One region of the Streptomyces sp. NPDC006393 genome, then DNA from elsewhere that is predicted to be linked to it. Evidence: riboswitches for the same ligand, from Rfam matches in the RefSeq annotation. Region 1 holds a riboswitch; each other region holds the start of a gene.
What was found. A riboswitch is a leader RNA that binds a small molecule or an ion and turns the genes downstream of it on or off. The one in region 1 is predicted to bind thiamine pyrophosphate.

Region 1 (4,862 bases):
GAAGCGGCCGTGGCCGCCCGGCCGTGGCCCGTACGCCGGATCGGGTTGTTCAGGCGGTACCGGTCAGACGGCGAGCGCCTGGGCGCGGCGCTTCACCTCCGTGCCGCGATTCTCGCTCAGGGCCTGCGCGGGGGTGCCGGGCAGGCTCGGGTCGGGGGTGAAGAGCCACTCGATCATCTCTTCGACCGTGAAACCGTCGTCCCGCAGGAGCGTCAGGGTCCCGGACAGGCCCTTGACGACCTTGTCCCCGTCGATGAAGGCGGCGGGGACGTGCAGTGCGCGGTTCTCACCACGGCGTACGGCGATGAGCTGGCCCTCCTTCACCAGCTGCCGCACCCTCGTCACCTCGACGCCGAACATCTCGGCGATCTCGGGCAGGGTGAGCCAGTCGGGGACGAGAGCATCGATCTTCGCGTCAATCTCGGTCACGGATCCAAGCCTGCCATCCGCCACTGACAGTCGGAAGTCAGGCCCGTCCACCTGGGAGAACCCGCGGGAGAACATCGCACGTACGGCGCCCTGCGACGCCCCCGCGAAACCCCGCGACACGCCCCGTGGCGCGCCCCGCGGCGCTACGCCGTGGCCGCCTTCAGCGGCCTGGCCGGGTCCGCCAGCAGCTCCGGGTCCATCGGCGTGCCGGCCTCGATCAGCCGTCTGCCCTGTGCCAGGTCCCGCGGCCGGCCGACCGCCAGCAGGGCGACCAGCCGGTCCCCGCGCAGCCAGCAGACCGTCCACGCCGGGCCGGACGGCTCGCCGCGCCAGACGGTGGCGTCGGCGGACGTGTGGTGACCGGCGTACTGCACGAAACGGCCGAACTGCTCGGACCAGAAGTACGGCACCGGGTCGTAGACGGCGGGCGTCAGGCCGATGATGTTGGCGGCGACCGTGCGCGGACCCTGGAGCGCGTTGTCCCAGTGGTGGACGAGCAGCCGCTCGCCGTACCGCCCGGAGGGGAAGGAGGCGCAGTCCCCGACCGCGTACACGTCCGCCACGGACGTGCGCAGACGGTCGTCGGCGAGCACCTCCCCCTGCTCCCCCAGCGCGATGCCGGAACCGGCGAGCCAGGCGGTCGCGGGGCGTGCGCCGATGCCGACCACGACGGCGCCCGCGGGCAGCCGTGAGCCGTCGTCGAGCACCACCGCACCGGGCTCGACGTGCTCCACGCGCGCGTGCGTGCGCAGCTCGGCCCCGCTGTCGGCGTACCAGGTGGTCATCGGCGCGGCCACCTCGGCGGGCAGGGCCCCGGCGAGCGGCCGGTCCGCCGCCTCCACGACGGTCACCGCGCAGCCCGCCTCGCGGGCGGCGGTGGCGAACTCGGCGCCGATCCAGCCCGCGCCGACGACCACGATGTCGTGCTGCTCGGCGAGCACGGGCCGCAGCCGTTCGGCGTCGTCGAGGGTGCGCAGCAGATGGACGCCGGGGACGCCCTCGGCGCCGGGCAGCCGGACCGGTTCGGCGCCGGTGGCCACGACGAGGACGTCGTAGGGCACCGGCCCCTCGGAGGTGTCGAGCACATGGGCCTCGGGGCGGACGGCGAGCGCCTCGCAGCCGAGCCGCAGTTCGAGGGCGAGCGACTCGAAGTCGACGTCGAAGGCCGAGCCCTCGGCCTTGCCGAGCAGCACCGCCTTGGACAGCGGCGGCCGGTCGTAGGGCTGGTGGGGTTCGGCGCCGATCAGCGTGACGGTGCCGGTGAAGCCCTGCTCGCGCAGGGCGACCGCGGTCTGCACACCGGCCATGCCCGCACCGACGACGACCACCCGCCGCGGCTGTGACATGCCCTGTTCCTGCGTCTGCTCGCTCACCTGATCACCATAGTCACCGACGGTTCGGTCGGTCAGGGGGCATGCGAGAGGCTCCCTTACGAGTGCTCCGCCCCAGGGGCTAGGGTGGCCTCCGACAAGCACTCGCGGGAGCCCGGACGCACCGGGCTGAGAGGGAGGCTGGCGGCCTCCGACCGTACGAACCTGATCCGGGTCATGCCGGCGAAGGGAGGGGCTGGACGCCCATGTCGTTGCCACGTACGTCAGACGTCCTCGTCATCGGGGGCGGGATCATCGGACTCGTGACGGCCTGGCGGGCCGCGCAGCGCGGGTTCACCACGGCCGTGGTGGACCCCGAACCGGGCGGTGGGGCCGCGCAGGTCGCGGCCGGAATGCTGGCCGCCGTCACGGAACTGCACTACGGCGAGCAGACGCTGCTCGGGCTGAACCTCGCCTCGGCCCGCCGCTACCCGGACTTCGCGGCCGAGCTGACCGAGCTGACCGGCCACGACCTCGGCTACCGCCGCTGCGGCACGCTCGCCGTGGCGCTGGACGCCGACGACCGCGCCCACCTGCGGGAACTGCACGACCTCCAGCGCGCCTCGGGCCTGGAGTCGGAGTGGCTGTCCGGGCGGGACTGCCGGCGCCTGGAGCCGATGCTCGCGCCGGGCGTGCGCGGCGGGCTGCGGGTCGACGGCGACCACCAGATCGACCCGCGACGGCTCGCCGCCGCCCTGGTGGCCGCGTGCGAGCGGGCCGGGGTGGTCGTCCACCGCGCGTGGGCCGAGCGGCTCACCGTGCGCGGGGACCGGGCCGCCGGCTGTGTGCTGCGCGACGGCACGGAGCTCGGCGCGGGACAGGTGGTGCTCGCCGCGGGCAGCCGCAGCGGGCAGCTGGCCGGGGTGCCGGACGAGGTGCTGCCACCGGTGCGGCCGGTCAAGGGGCAGGTCCTGCGGCTGACCGTGCCGAAGCGGTACGCGCCGTTCCTGAGCCGCACGGTGCGGGCCGTGGTGCGCGGCAGCCACGTCTACCTGGTGCCGCGGGTGAGCGGCGAGCTGGTCGTCGGCGCCACCAGCGAGGAGCTGGGCTGGGACACGACGGTGACGGCCGGCGGGGTGTACGAACTGCTGCGCGACGCCCACGAACTGGTCCCCGGGATCACCGAGCTGCCGCTGACCGAGACCCGGGCCGGGCTTCGCCCCGGCTCACCCGACAACGCGCCGCTGCTCGGCCCGACCGAGCTGGACGGGCTGCTGCTGGCCACCGGCCACTACCGCAACGGCGTGCTGCTCACCCCGGTCACCGGTGACGCCATGGCGCACGCCCTGGCCACCGGCGAACTCCCGGACGAGGCCCGTCCCTTCACCCCGCGGCGCTTCGCCGCCGCCCTCACGGAGCAGCCCGCATGAACATCTCCGTCAACGGCGAGCCCCACCGGTTCTCGCCCGGCACCGCTCTGGACACCGTCGTGCGGAGCCTGACCGCGGCGCCCTCCGGGGTGGCCGCCGCCCTCAACGAGACCGTCGTCCCGCGCGCGCAGTGGCCGTCCACGACCCTGAGCGAGGGCGACCGCGTCGAAGTGCTGACCGCGGTGCAGGGAGGCTGACCCATGGCCGACGATCCCCTTGTCCTCGGTGCCACGTCCTTCGCGTCCCGGCTGATCATGGGCACGGGCGGTGCGCCCAGCCTGGACGTGCTGGAGCGGGCCCTGGTGGCGTCCGGCACGGAACTGACCACGGTCGCCATGCGCCGGGTGAACCCCTCGGTGCACGGCTCCGTGCTGTCGGTGCTGGAGAAGCTGGGCATCCGGGTGCTGCCCAACACGGCGGGCTGCTTCACGGCGGGCGAGGCGGTGCTCACGGCCCGTCTCGCGCGCGAGGCGCTGGGCACCGACCTGATCAAGCTGGAGGTCATCGCCGACGAGCGGACGCTGCTGCCGGACCCGATCGAACTGCTGGACGCGGCGGAGACGCTGGTCGACGACGGCTTCACGGTGCTGCCGTACACCAACGACGACCCGGTGCTGGCGCGAAAGCTGGAGGACGTGGGCTGTGCGGCGATCATGCCGCTGGGCTCGCCGATCGGGTCCGGTCTTGGCATCCGCAACCCGCACAACTTCCAGCTGATCGTCGAGCACGCGCGCGTGCCGGTGATCCTGGACGCGGGCGCCGGCACGGCCTCGGACGTGGCGCTGGCCATGGAGCTGGGGTGTGCGGGGGTGATGCTCGCCTCCGCGGTGACGCGGGCGCAGGAGCCGGCGGTGATGGCCGAGGCGATGCGGCACGCGGTGGCGGCGGGGCGGATGGCGCGGCTGGCGGGGCGGATCCCCAAGCGGCACTTCGCCGAGGCGTCCTCTCCTGCGGAGGGCTTGGCCGTGCTGGATCCGGAGCGGCCGGCTTTCTAGGTGCTCGTGGGGTTGCGGTGCGTCGTTCGCTTGCCGCTCGGGTGGGTGCCGCCCTGCGCTCACCCGTGCCGCCCTGCGGCACGACTGCCCGCAGGCTGGCGTGCGGCAGGACTGCCCGCAGGCTCCGTGGCGCACGACTGCCCGCAGACGGCGGCGGCACCGTCACAGGTCGGCTTCAGTCGCGCTGCCGAACCCGGCTGGGAGGGGTGGGTGTCCGTCGTGGCTCGTACACTCGCCTGCGTGGATACGACCCTTCAGGACCCATTGGTCGGGCAGGTGCTCGACGGCCGTTATCGCGTCGACGCGCGGATCGCCGTCGGCGGGATGGCCACGGTCTACCGGGGCCTGGACACCCGCCTGGACCGCGTCCTCGCCCTGAAGGTGATGCACCCCTCGCTCGCGGCCGACGGCTCCTTCGTGGAACGGTTCATACGGGAGGCCAAGTCGGCGGCCCGCCTGGACCACCCCAACGTCGTGCAGGTCTTCGACCAGGGCACCGACGGGTCGTACGTCTACCTCGCCATGGAGTACATCTCCGGCTGCACCCTGCGCGACGTGCTGCGCGAGCGCGGGGCGCTCCAGCCGCGCGCCGCTCTGGACATCCTGGAGCCGGTGCTCGCCGCGCTCGGCGCCGCGCACCGCGCCGGGTTCGTGCACCGCGACATGAAGCCGGAGAACGTCCTGATAGGGGACGACGG
Region 2 (4,862 bases), on a different contig from region 1:
GCGACGGCGGTGACGTTCGCCCTGTCGCTTCCCGCCCACCAGGACGACCGGCTGATGACCGCGGCGCTGCAACTGCAGCACGAGGTGGAACGGTGTGCCGGCGCCCTCGCGCTCGCTATCAGTATCTGAAAACTTACTCCTTGTGATCTGCTGTGTACGTTCAGCAAGATGCCACAGTGTCACGGGGATGATTCCCGGCCAGTCGACGGCAGATGACGGGGTAGCGATGCGCGAGTCCGTACAGGCAGAGGTCATGATGAGCTTTCTCGTGTCCGAGGAGCTCTCCTTCCGCATCCCGGTGGAGCTGCGGTACGAGACCTGTGATCCCTACGCCGTACGGCTGACGTTCCACTTGCCCGGAGATGCCCCCGTGACCTGGGCCTTCGGACGGGAGCTGCTGATCGACGGGGTGGGCACACCGTGCGGGGACGGCGATGTCCGGATCTCGCCCGCGGACGCGGACTCGCTGAGCGAGGTTCTGATCCGCCTTCAGGTCGGCGGCGACCGGGCGCTGTTCCGTTCCTCCACGGCACCTCTCGTGGCGTTCCTGGACCGCACGGACAAGTTGGTGCCGCTGGGCCAAGAGGGTGCTCTGGCCGACTTCGACGCGCACCTCGACGAGGCCCTGGGGCGCATCCTGGCCGAGGAACAGAGCGCGGGCTGAAGCGTTTCGGCAACGGGGCGTGTGCGGTGGCGTAACGCTTCACCGCGTACCCCGGTCACATGAAGCGACAGGAGATCCCGTCCCCCGGGGTCACCGCTTGCGGCGTCTTCCCCTGCCGCCGCGCGCGGGAGCCGGCACGCCGGGCATCGCGCGCCCGGGCATCGGCCCGCTCCCCGTACGGTCGGCCGAGACCACGAGTGCCGCGAGGGCGGTGGTGACCGGCACGGAGGCGACCAGGCCGATCGAGCCCACCAGCGTGCGGACGATCTCCTCCGCGACCAGCTCACTGTTGGCGACGGTCCCCACGCTGCTCTGCGCGATGGAGAAGAGCAGCAGCAGCGGAAGCGCCGCGCCCGCGTAGGCCAGGACAAGGGTGTTGACGACGGACGCGATGTGGTCGCGGCCGATGCGGATGCCCGCGCGGTACAAACCGCGCCAGCCCATCGCCGGATTGGCCTCGTGCAGCTCCCAGACCGCCGACGTCTGCGTCACGGTCACGTCGTCGAGGACGCCGAGCGAGCCGATGATGACCCCGGCGAGCAGCAGACCGCTCATGTCGATCGACGGGTACAGGCCATGGATCAGACCGGTGTTGTCGTCGGTGTTGCCGGTGAGCGCGGCCCAGCCGATGAACAGTGAGCCCAGGACGCCGATCAGCACCAGCGAGATCAGCGTACCGAGCACCGCCACCGATGTGCGGGCGGACAGGCCATGACACATGTACAGGGCGATCAGCATGATGGCGCTCGACCCCACCACGGCCACGAGCAGCGGGTTCGAACCCTGGAGAATCGCGGGCAGGACGAACAGGTTCAGCACCAGGAAGCTGACCGCCAGCGCGATCAGCGCCATGACGCCCCGCATCCGCCCCACGACCACGACGGCGAGCGCGAAGACACCGGCCAGCAGCGCCATCGGGAAGCGCCGGTTGACGTCGGTGACCGAGTACTGCAGTTCCTTCGGTGCGGAGGGTTCGTAGGCGACCACGACCTCCTCGCCCTGGTGCAACTGCCGTGACTGGTCCGGCTGCACGATCTCGGTGAAGGTACGCCCCTTGTCGTTGCCGGTGTCGACACGGACCGTGGCCTTCTTGCAGGTGCCGGTCGCCTGGGCTTGCGCGGAGGAGCCCTCGGCCGTCGAGGTGTCGCCGGTCGGCGTGTCCCCGGAGGCGTTCACCGACTTGCAGCTCACCGCCACCACCTTGGTGACCGTGGCCTGCTGCGTCTGCCGGTCGAAGCCCACACCGGTGCGCTGGTGCGACGGTGCGCCGCCGGGCCAGAGCACCACGAGCCCGACCACGACCGCGGCGGCGAACGGGATCAGGATGGCCGCGATGACCTTGCGGAGGTGCTGGGAGACGGGGGCGGCCGGTCCATGGCTGTGGCCGTGCGCGTGCGCGTGCCCGCCACTCCCGGGAGGCGGCCCGTGGGGGGACTGCTGTGTCGTGGTCACCGCCAGATCATCGCAAGAACGGCAGGGGCCCACTGTTCACCGCGCCACAAATGACGCTAGCGTGGAGACACCTTTGCACACGCGGGAGCTCGGAGCACCGGGCTGAGAGGGCGCTGACCTTCGTCTTTGCGATGTTTCACGTGGAACGAGTGATGTTTCACATGAAACGCCGGCAGACGAGAACCGCTGCGTCGACCGCCGAACCTGTTACCGGGTAATGCCGGCGTAGGGAGTAGGTCTCATGACCAACAAGGACGTACGCACGCCTGCCTCCGCTCAGGACGAGAAGTCCCAGGAGGCCGGGAAGTCCATCGGCTGGCACAAGGGGTATGTCGAGGGTTCACGCCCCGACCTGCGGGTGCCGGTCCGTCAGGTGCACCTCACCAACGGGCAGTCGGTCACGCTGTACGACACCTCGGGCCCGTACACCGATCCGCTCGTCGACACCGATGTCCGCAGGGGCCTGTCACCGCTGCGGGAGAACTGGATCATCACCCGCGGCGACACCGAGGAGTACGCGGGCCGTCCCGTACGTCCCGAGGACGACGGGATCAAGCACACCTCGCCGCGTGGGGGCCTGCGCAACCTCGACGCGGTGTTCCCGGGCCGGCCGCGCCAGCCGCGCCGCGGGCGTGGCGGCCAGGCGGTGACGCAACTCGCGTACGCGCGCCGCGGGGAGATCACGCCGGAGATGGAGTTCGTGGCACTCCGGGAGAACGTTTCTCCCGAGGTCGTCCGCGAGGAGATCGCGGCGGGTCGCGCGGTACTGCCGGCCAACGTCAACCACCCGGAGATCGAGCCGATGATCATCGGCAAGCGGTTCCTGGTGAAGGTCAACGCGAACATCGGCAACTCCGCGGTCACCTCCTCGATCGAGGAGGAGGTCGAGAAGATGACCTGGGCGACCCGCTGGGGCGCCGACACGGTCATGGACCTCTCCACCGGCCGCAACATCCACACCACCCGTGAGTGGGTGCTGCGCAACTCCCCTGTTCCCATCGGCACCGTGCCGCTCTACCAGGCCCTGGAGAAGGTCGACGGCAAGGCCGAGGAGCTGACCTGGGAGATCTACAAGGACACGGTCGTCGAGCAGGCCGAACAGGGCGTGGACTACATGACGGTCCACGCCGGCGTGCGCCTGGCGTATGTGCCGCTGACCGCGAACCGCAAGACCGGCATCGTCTCGCGCGGCGGCTCGATCATGGCGGCCTGGTGTCTCGCGCACCACAAGGAGTCGTTCCTCTACGAGAACTTCGAGGAGCTCTGCGAGATCCTCGCCGCCTACGACGTCACGTACTCCCTCGGTGACGGTCTCAGGCCGGGCTCCATCGCGGACGCCAACGACGAGGCCCAGTTCGCGGAGTTGCGCACGCTCGGGGAACTCAACCGCATCGCCGGGCGTTTCCACGTACAGACCATGATCGAGGGCCCGGGACACGTCCCGATGCACAAGATCAAGGAGAACATCGACCTTCAGCAGGAGATCTGCGATGAAGCTCCGTTCTATACGCTCGGCCCGCTGACGACGGACGTCGCTCCGGCGTACGACCACATCACCTCCGGCATCGGTGCCGCGATGATCGCCTGGTGGGGCACGGCCATGCTCTGCTACGTCACGCCCAAGGAGCACTTGGGCCTGCCCAACCGGGACGACGTCAAGACCGGTGTCATCACCTACAAGATCGCCGCTCACGCAGCCGACCTCGCCAAGGGACACCCCGGTGCGCAGCAGTGGGACGACGCCCTGTCCGACGCCCGCTTCGAGTTCCGGTGGGAGGACCAGTTCAACCTCGCCCTCGACCCGGACACGGCACGGGAGTTCCACGACGAGACCCTCCCGGCGGAACCCGCGAAGACGGCCCACTTCTGCTCGATGTGCGGCCCGAAGTTCTGTTCGATGAAGATCTCGCAGGACATCCGGCGTGAACACGGCACCAGCCGCGACGAGATCGAGGAGGGCATGGCTCGGAAGTCGAAGGAGTTCGCGGAGGCGGGGAACCGGGTGTACCTGCCGATCGCCGACTGAGCGCGGCGGAGCGTCACCGTGGTCGTACTGGTCCGGGGGCACCGCTTGTGCCTCCCGGACCAGCCGGTGCCGTAGCCGCCTGCCCCCGAGGGAGTCGGCCGGTGCGGCCCCGGTGCGCTGGTCACTCCGGCTGGTGTTCGGGCCCTCCGAAGTCCGGGCTGGTGAAGTCCGGGCTGGAGAAGCTCGGACGGGAGCTCGGGACGCCGTCGTCGGGGCTGCTGAAACCGGGCCGGCCGTAGCCGAGTTGCGGGATGCGGCCGCTCGGTGCCGAGGGGTCCGTACGGTGTGCGGTCGAGCCGGAGGCGGCGAGCGCGTCGCGCAGGAACGGCAGGATGCCGCGTTCCAGCAGGGCGTCGTGCCAGGCCTGCCTGGCCTGGGTCAGTTCCGCGCCCAGTTCGCCGTACGGTCCCGTCTCGGGCGACGGGCGGTTGCGCAGGGCGGTGAGCAGCAGCCCGATGCCCGCGACGACGATCGAGGCCGCGGTCACGGCGCCGAACACCCAGCCCGCCGTGACCATGGTCCGGGCGAAGGCGGGGGCCGGGTCCAGCATCTCCAGGATGTAGCCGACGAGCAGGAAGAGGGCCGCCGCGACTCCGGCGAGCACGGGGGCGAGGACCGCGACGACGGCGCCCGCGCCCGCGCCGGTGGTCTCGGCGACCTCGCCCATGGTGGCGGCGAGCCCGGTCGCGGCCCCGCCGGGCTCGGAGGAGCCGGTCTCGC
Region 3 (4,862 bases), on a different contig from region 1:
GGCTGCGAAGATCGCCGAGGCGTGCCGGTGCGCACAGGAGGTGCGCGAGATCATGTACGACCCCGAGAGCTGAGCCCCCGATCCGCGGATCCACCACCTGACGCCCGCTCCGAACACCGCAGGCCCAGGCAAGAGGTCGTTTCCCTCTCCCTGGGCCTTCAGCCGTTCCTGGTACGGGTTCAAGCCTGCGGCAGCACGCTCAGCGCTTGAAGGAGCCCTTGGTCTGTTCCTTCGCGCCCCGCATCTTGCCTCGTGCTTCGAGAGCGGCGCCTTTCGCCGCGAGGGCTTCTTTGTGCATCGCGTGGGCCGCCGTCCGCACGGTCTTTCCGACGATCTGTTCGGCCTTTGCCTTGGCCCGTTCTCCGGCGCTCATCTCGTACCTCCGTGAGTCTCACTGACCGTGTGCCCCTTGAGGCAGGGGGTGAAGCCACCCTTGTGGGCCGGCCGCCGTCGCTCAGTGGCGACCACTGACGCCCATGGGCTTCGTCAGCCTTGCCGGCGGGCGAGACCCGTGATCAGTGGACCGGCTTGTGGCGTCCGTTCTACGGGAGTGACGCATACAGGCGTCCTGATTCCCACTTGCTGTCAAACTGCGTCTTGAAGAAGTCGTACCACCCGGGATCGTTCTGCCGAGTGACTGTAAAGGTTGGCCGCTGCCAATGGTCCGCCCGGAAAGTCGCGATTCGCATGACAATTTTCCCATGTCTGGCTGACGGATCGGAAGCGATGACCGTGTTGTGAGGAACGTAACTGAGGGTCTTGATCTCCAATTTTCCAGCTATGGGTCCTTCGATCGGTGCAGCCAGTCTTCTGAGGTTGGCCTCCAAGTTGGAGCTGAGTTCGTCTGCACTATGGTTCTCTGCCTCGCTGGCCGCGACAGTCATGGCCGTGCTATGCGGTTCAATCACGAGAATTTTGATATGCAGACCTTTGGTGACGGCTCTCCTGATCTCATCCGCGTATGAGACAAGGTGTATTCCGAGCGTCCAGCCGTGAAGCCATACTTCTCGCGATGACGAGATCATCTCCCTGATCTCATCCCTGTCGTCAACCTCGGAGAAGAAGCGATCTGCGCTCGGTCGGTCTTTGATTTCAGCCAGAGACTGATTGATCTTTTCACCCTGTGAGCGCAACCTCAAAAGAGATATGGCTACAAGGGCCAGGATTGCTAGAATTCCGGAGGTTATTACGTTCTGTGAGGCGTTCCCCACCAGGCCTAGAACGCCGAATGTAACCGCCGCTCCCAGGGTTACGTAGAGATCCAAGCTGCGTATAGCAGTATGTATCATGATCGAAAACCTAGGACCCATGTTCCCCCCACGTAGCGGGCCTTCTCCGTAAGGGTTCTCTCCAACGTGGCATGCCGCGAACCATGGAACAGTGCGCGCGGCCCTGTCTGTGAAGCCTGCACCTGGAGAGCTGACAGCGCCGGGCCCGGGCCGTCCCCTGACAGGCGCCGCCCGCAGATGACCACCCCCACCCCGCTCCGGCCTGGGGCCCCGGAGATGATCTGCGACACTGGTACCACCATGCCCAAGCCCGGAGAACTCACTTTCGTCGCCCCGCGCGGAGCCAAGAAGCCGCCGCGGCACCTTGCCGATCTCTCGCCCGCCGAGCGCAAGGAGGCCGTGGCCGCGATCGGTGAGAAGCCGTTTCGTGCCAAGCAGCTCTCGCAGCACTACTTCGCGCGGTACGCGCACGACCCGGAGCAGTGGACCGACATTCCGGCCGGATCGCGCGTGAAGCTGCAGGAGGCGCTGCTTCCCGAGCTGATGACGGTCGTGCGGCATCTGTCGACCGACCAGGGGACCACCCGCAAGACGCTGTGGCGGCTGTTCGACGGCACGCTCGTGGAGTCGGTGCTGATGCGCTACCCGGACCGGGTGACCATGTGCATCAGTTCGCAGGCCGGGTGCGGGATGAACTGCCCGTTCTGTGCCACCGGCCAGGCCGGACTCGACCGGAATCTGTCGACCGCCGAGATCGTGCATCAGATCGTGGACGGGATGCGGGCGCTGCGGGACGGCGAGGTGCCCGGGGGACCGGCGCGGCTGTCCAACATCGTCTTCATGGGCATGGGCGAGCCGCTCGCCAACTACAACCGGGTGATCCGTGCCATCCGCGCGCTGACGGACCCCGAGCCGGACGGGCTGGGGCTCTCCCAGCGCGGGATCACCGTCTCCACGGTGGGCCTGGTGCCGGCGATCCACCGGTTCGCCGACGAGGGCCTCAAGTGCCGGCTCGCCATCTCCCTGCACGCCCCCGACGACGAGCTGCGCGACACCCTCGTTCCCGTGAACACACGGTGGAAGGTGCGGGAGGTGCTGGACGCCGGTTTCGAGTACAGCGCGAAGTCCGGGCGCCGGCTGTCCATCGAGTACGCGCTGATCCGGGACATCAACGACCAGGCCTGGCGCGGCGACCGGCTCGGCCGCCTCCTGAGGGGCAAGCCGGTGCACGTCAATCTGATCCCGCTCAACCCGACCCCCGGCTCCAAGTGGACCGCCTCCCGCCCCGAGGACGAGAAGGCGTTCGTCGAGGCGATCGCGGCGCACGGGGTGCCGGTGACCGTCCGGGACACCCGCGGCCAGGAGATCGACGGGGCGTGCGGTCAGCTGGCGGCCACCGAGAGGTAGCCGGACGGACGGTGGCCGGACGACGGCCGGACATTGGTCCGTCGACGGCCGGACGGTGGCCGGTCGATGGTCGGGTGGTGGCCCGTCGACGGCCGGGTGGTGGCCGGGAGCCGGACGGGCGGTAGTCTGTGGGCGTTCATATCTTCATATTCCGACAGGGGAGCGCCACAGCGCTGAGAGTGCGGCACCGGCCGCAGACCCTCTGAACCTCGCCCAGGTCATTCTGGGTAGGAAGTTCGGTCATCACTCGAGCTGTTGCGCCCTGCCCGGGCATCCTCGCGGATCCCGGGCAGGGCCGCGTCTCTTCCTGGCCAACCCCCAGGAGGACATCCAGTGCACAACAAGACGTTCGTCGCCGTGGCGGTCGGACTCGGCCTCGTCACGCTGTCCGCGTGCGGCTCGACCGACGGCAAGGGGACGTCAAAGGCCGCGGACTCCAAGACCGTGACCCTCGTCAGCCACAACTCGTGGGCCGTCTCCAAGAACGTGCTCCAGGACTTCGAGAAGAGCTCCGGCTACACCGTCAAGGTCCTCGAGGACGGCGACGCCGGCCAGGCCGTCAACAAGGCCATCCTCACCAAGGACAACCCGCAGGGCGACGTCTTCTTCGGTGTCGACAACACGCTGCTCTCCCGCGCCCTCGACAACGGCCTGTTCCAGCCGTACCAGGCCAAGGGCTCCGACCTGGTGCTCCCCGAGTACCGGGTCGACGAGGCCGAGCACCGGGTCACACCGATCGACTCCGGCGACATCTGCGTCAACTACGACAAGAAGTACTTCGCCGACCACAAGCTGGCCCCGCCGGCCTCCTTCGACGACCTCGTCAAGCCGCAGTACAAGAACCTGCTCGTCACCGAGAACGCCGCCACCTCCTCGCCCGGCCTCGGCTTCCTGCTGGGCAGCGCCGCCAAGTACGGTGACGACGGCTGGCAGGACTACTGGAAGAAGCTCAAGGCCAACGGCGTGAAGGTCGTCGACGGCTGGGAGCAGGCCTACGACCAGGAGTTCTCGGGATCCGCGGGCGGAAAGAAGGCCAAGGGCGACCGTCCGCTCGTCGTCTCCTACGCGTCCTCGCCGCCCGCCGAGGTCGTCTACGCCGACCCCAGGCCGAAGACCGCGCCGACCGGGGTGGCGTACGGCACCTGCTTCCGGCAGATCGAGTACGCGGGACTGCTCAGCAACGCCCGGAACACCAAGGGCGGCAAGGCGTTCCTCGACTTCCTGCTCACCAAGCGGTTCCAGGACGACATGCCGCTGAACATGTTCGTCTACCCGGTGACCAAGGGCGCCCAGGTGCCTGCGGAGTTCACCGAGTACGGCCCCCAGGCCAAGGACCCGGAGACCATGGCCCCCGACAAGATCGCCGCCGACCGTGATCAGTGGGTCAAGTCGTGGACCTCGCTCGTCCTGAAGTAGCCGGCGGCAGGGACCGTACGGGCGGCCGCAAGGGGAACGCGGCGCGGCTCGGCCTGATGGCCGTGCCCGTCGCGTTCTTCGCGGTGTTCTTCGCCTACCCCGTCGCCGCGATCGTCCGGCGCGGTCTGAAGGACGACGGGACCTGGCACGTCGGGCGGATCGTGGACGTGCTCGGACAGTCCGACATCCGGCACGTGCTGTGGTTCACCACCTGGCAGGCGCTCGCGTCCACCGCGCTCACCCTGCTGGTCGCGCTGCCCGGCGCGTATGTCCTGGCCCGCTTCGACTTCCCCGGCCGCCAGGTCCTTCGGGCCGTGGTCACCGTGCCGTTCGTGCTGCCCACCGTCGTCGTCGGCACCGCCTTCCTCGCCCTGGTCGGGCGCGGGGGGCTGCTCGACGAGCTGTGGGGTCTGCGGCTGGACACCACGGTGTGGGCGATCCTGCTGGCCCATGTCTTCTTCAACTACGCGGTCGTCGTACGGACGGTGGGCGGGCTGTGGGCCCAGCTCGACCCGCGGCAGGAGGAGGCCGCCCGGATGCTGGGCGCCTCGCCGCTGACGGCCTGGCGCAAGGTCACCCTGCCCGCCCTGGCCCCGGCCCTCGCCGCCGCCGCGCTCATGGTCTTCCTGTTCACCTTCACCTCCTTCGGCGTGGTGCAGATCCTCGGCGGCCCCACCTTCTCCACCCTCGAGGTGGAGATCTACCGGCAGACCTCCGAGATCTTCGACCTGTCCACCGCCGCCGTGCTGACCATCGTCCAGTTCCTGGCGGTGGGCGCGATCCTGGCCGTGCACGCCTGGACCGTACGGC

Region 2: another riboswitch for thiamine pyrophosphate. It lies ahead of thiC (phosphomethylpyrimidine synthase ThiC); the one in region 1 lies ahead of thiO (glycine oxidase ThiO).
Region 3: another riboswitch for thiamine pyrophosphate. It lies ahead of ABZ484_RS11060 (thiamine ABC transporter substrate-binding protein); the one in region 1 lies ahead of thiO (glycine oxidase ThiO).

Annotation. Positions count from the first base shown of each region.
Region 1 covers NZ_JBEXZD010000006.1:73,570-78,431, reverse strand. Annotated here, with positions in the region: gene ABZ484_RS04885 (Rv2175c family DNA-binding protein) at 64-429, opposite strand; gene ABZ484_RS04880 (FAD-dependent oxidoreductase) at 573-1,802, opposite strand; TPP riboswitch at 1,897-2,008, shown strand; gene thiO (glycine oxidase ThiO) at 2,006-3,169, shown strand; gene thiS (sulfur carrier protein ThiS) at 3,166-3,366, shown strand; gene ABZ484_RS04865 (thiazole synthase) at 3,370-4,164, shown strand; gene pknB (Stk1 family PASTA domain-containing Ser/Thr kinase) at 4,405-4,862, shown strand, end outside.
Region 2 covers NZ_JBEXZD010000031.1:1,815-6,676, reverse strand. Annotated here, with positions in the region: gene ABZ484_RS15500 (IclR family transcriptional regulator C-terminal domain-containing protein) at 1-129, shown strand, start outside; gene ABZ484_RS15495 (SsgA family sporulation/cell division regulator) at 227-664, shown strand; gene ABZ484_RS15490 (YibE/F family protein) at 755-2,116, opposite strand; TPP riboswitch at 2,188-2,365, shown strand; gene thiC (phosphomethylpyrimidine synthase ThiC) at 2,358-4,142, shown strand; gene ABZ484_RS15480 (hypothetical protein) at 4,264-4,862, opposite strand, start outside.
Region 3 covers NZ_JBEXZD010000018.1:14,481-19,342, forward strand. Annotated here, with positions in the region: gene ABZ484_RS11040 (YciI family protein) at 1-73, shown strand, start outside; gene ABZ484_RS11045 (hypothetical protein) at 200-373, opposite strand; gene ABZ484_RS11050 (hypothetical protein) at 543-1,265, opposite strand; gene rlmN (23S rRNA (adenine(2503)-C(2))-methyltransferase RlmN) at 1,530-2,636, shown strand; TPP riboswitch at 2,783-2,888, shown strand; gene ABZ484_RS11060 (thiamine ABC transporter substrate-binding protein) at 2,970-4,052, shown strand; gene ABZ484_RS11065 (iron ABC transporter permease) at 4,109-4,862, shown strand, end outside.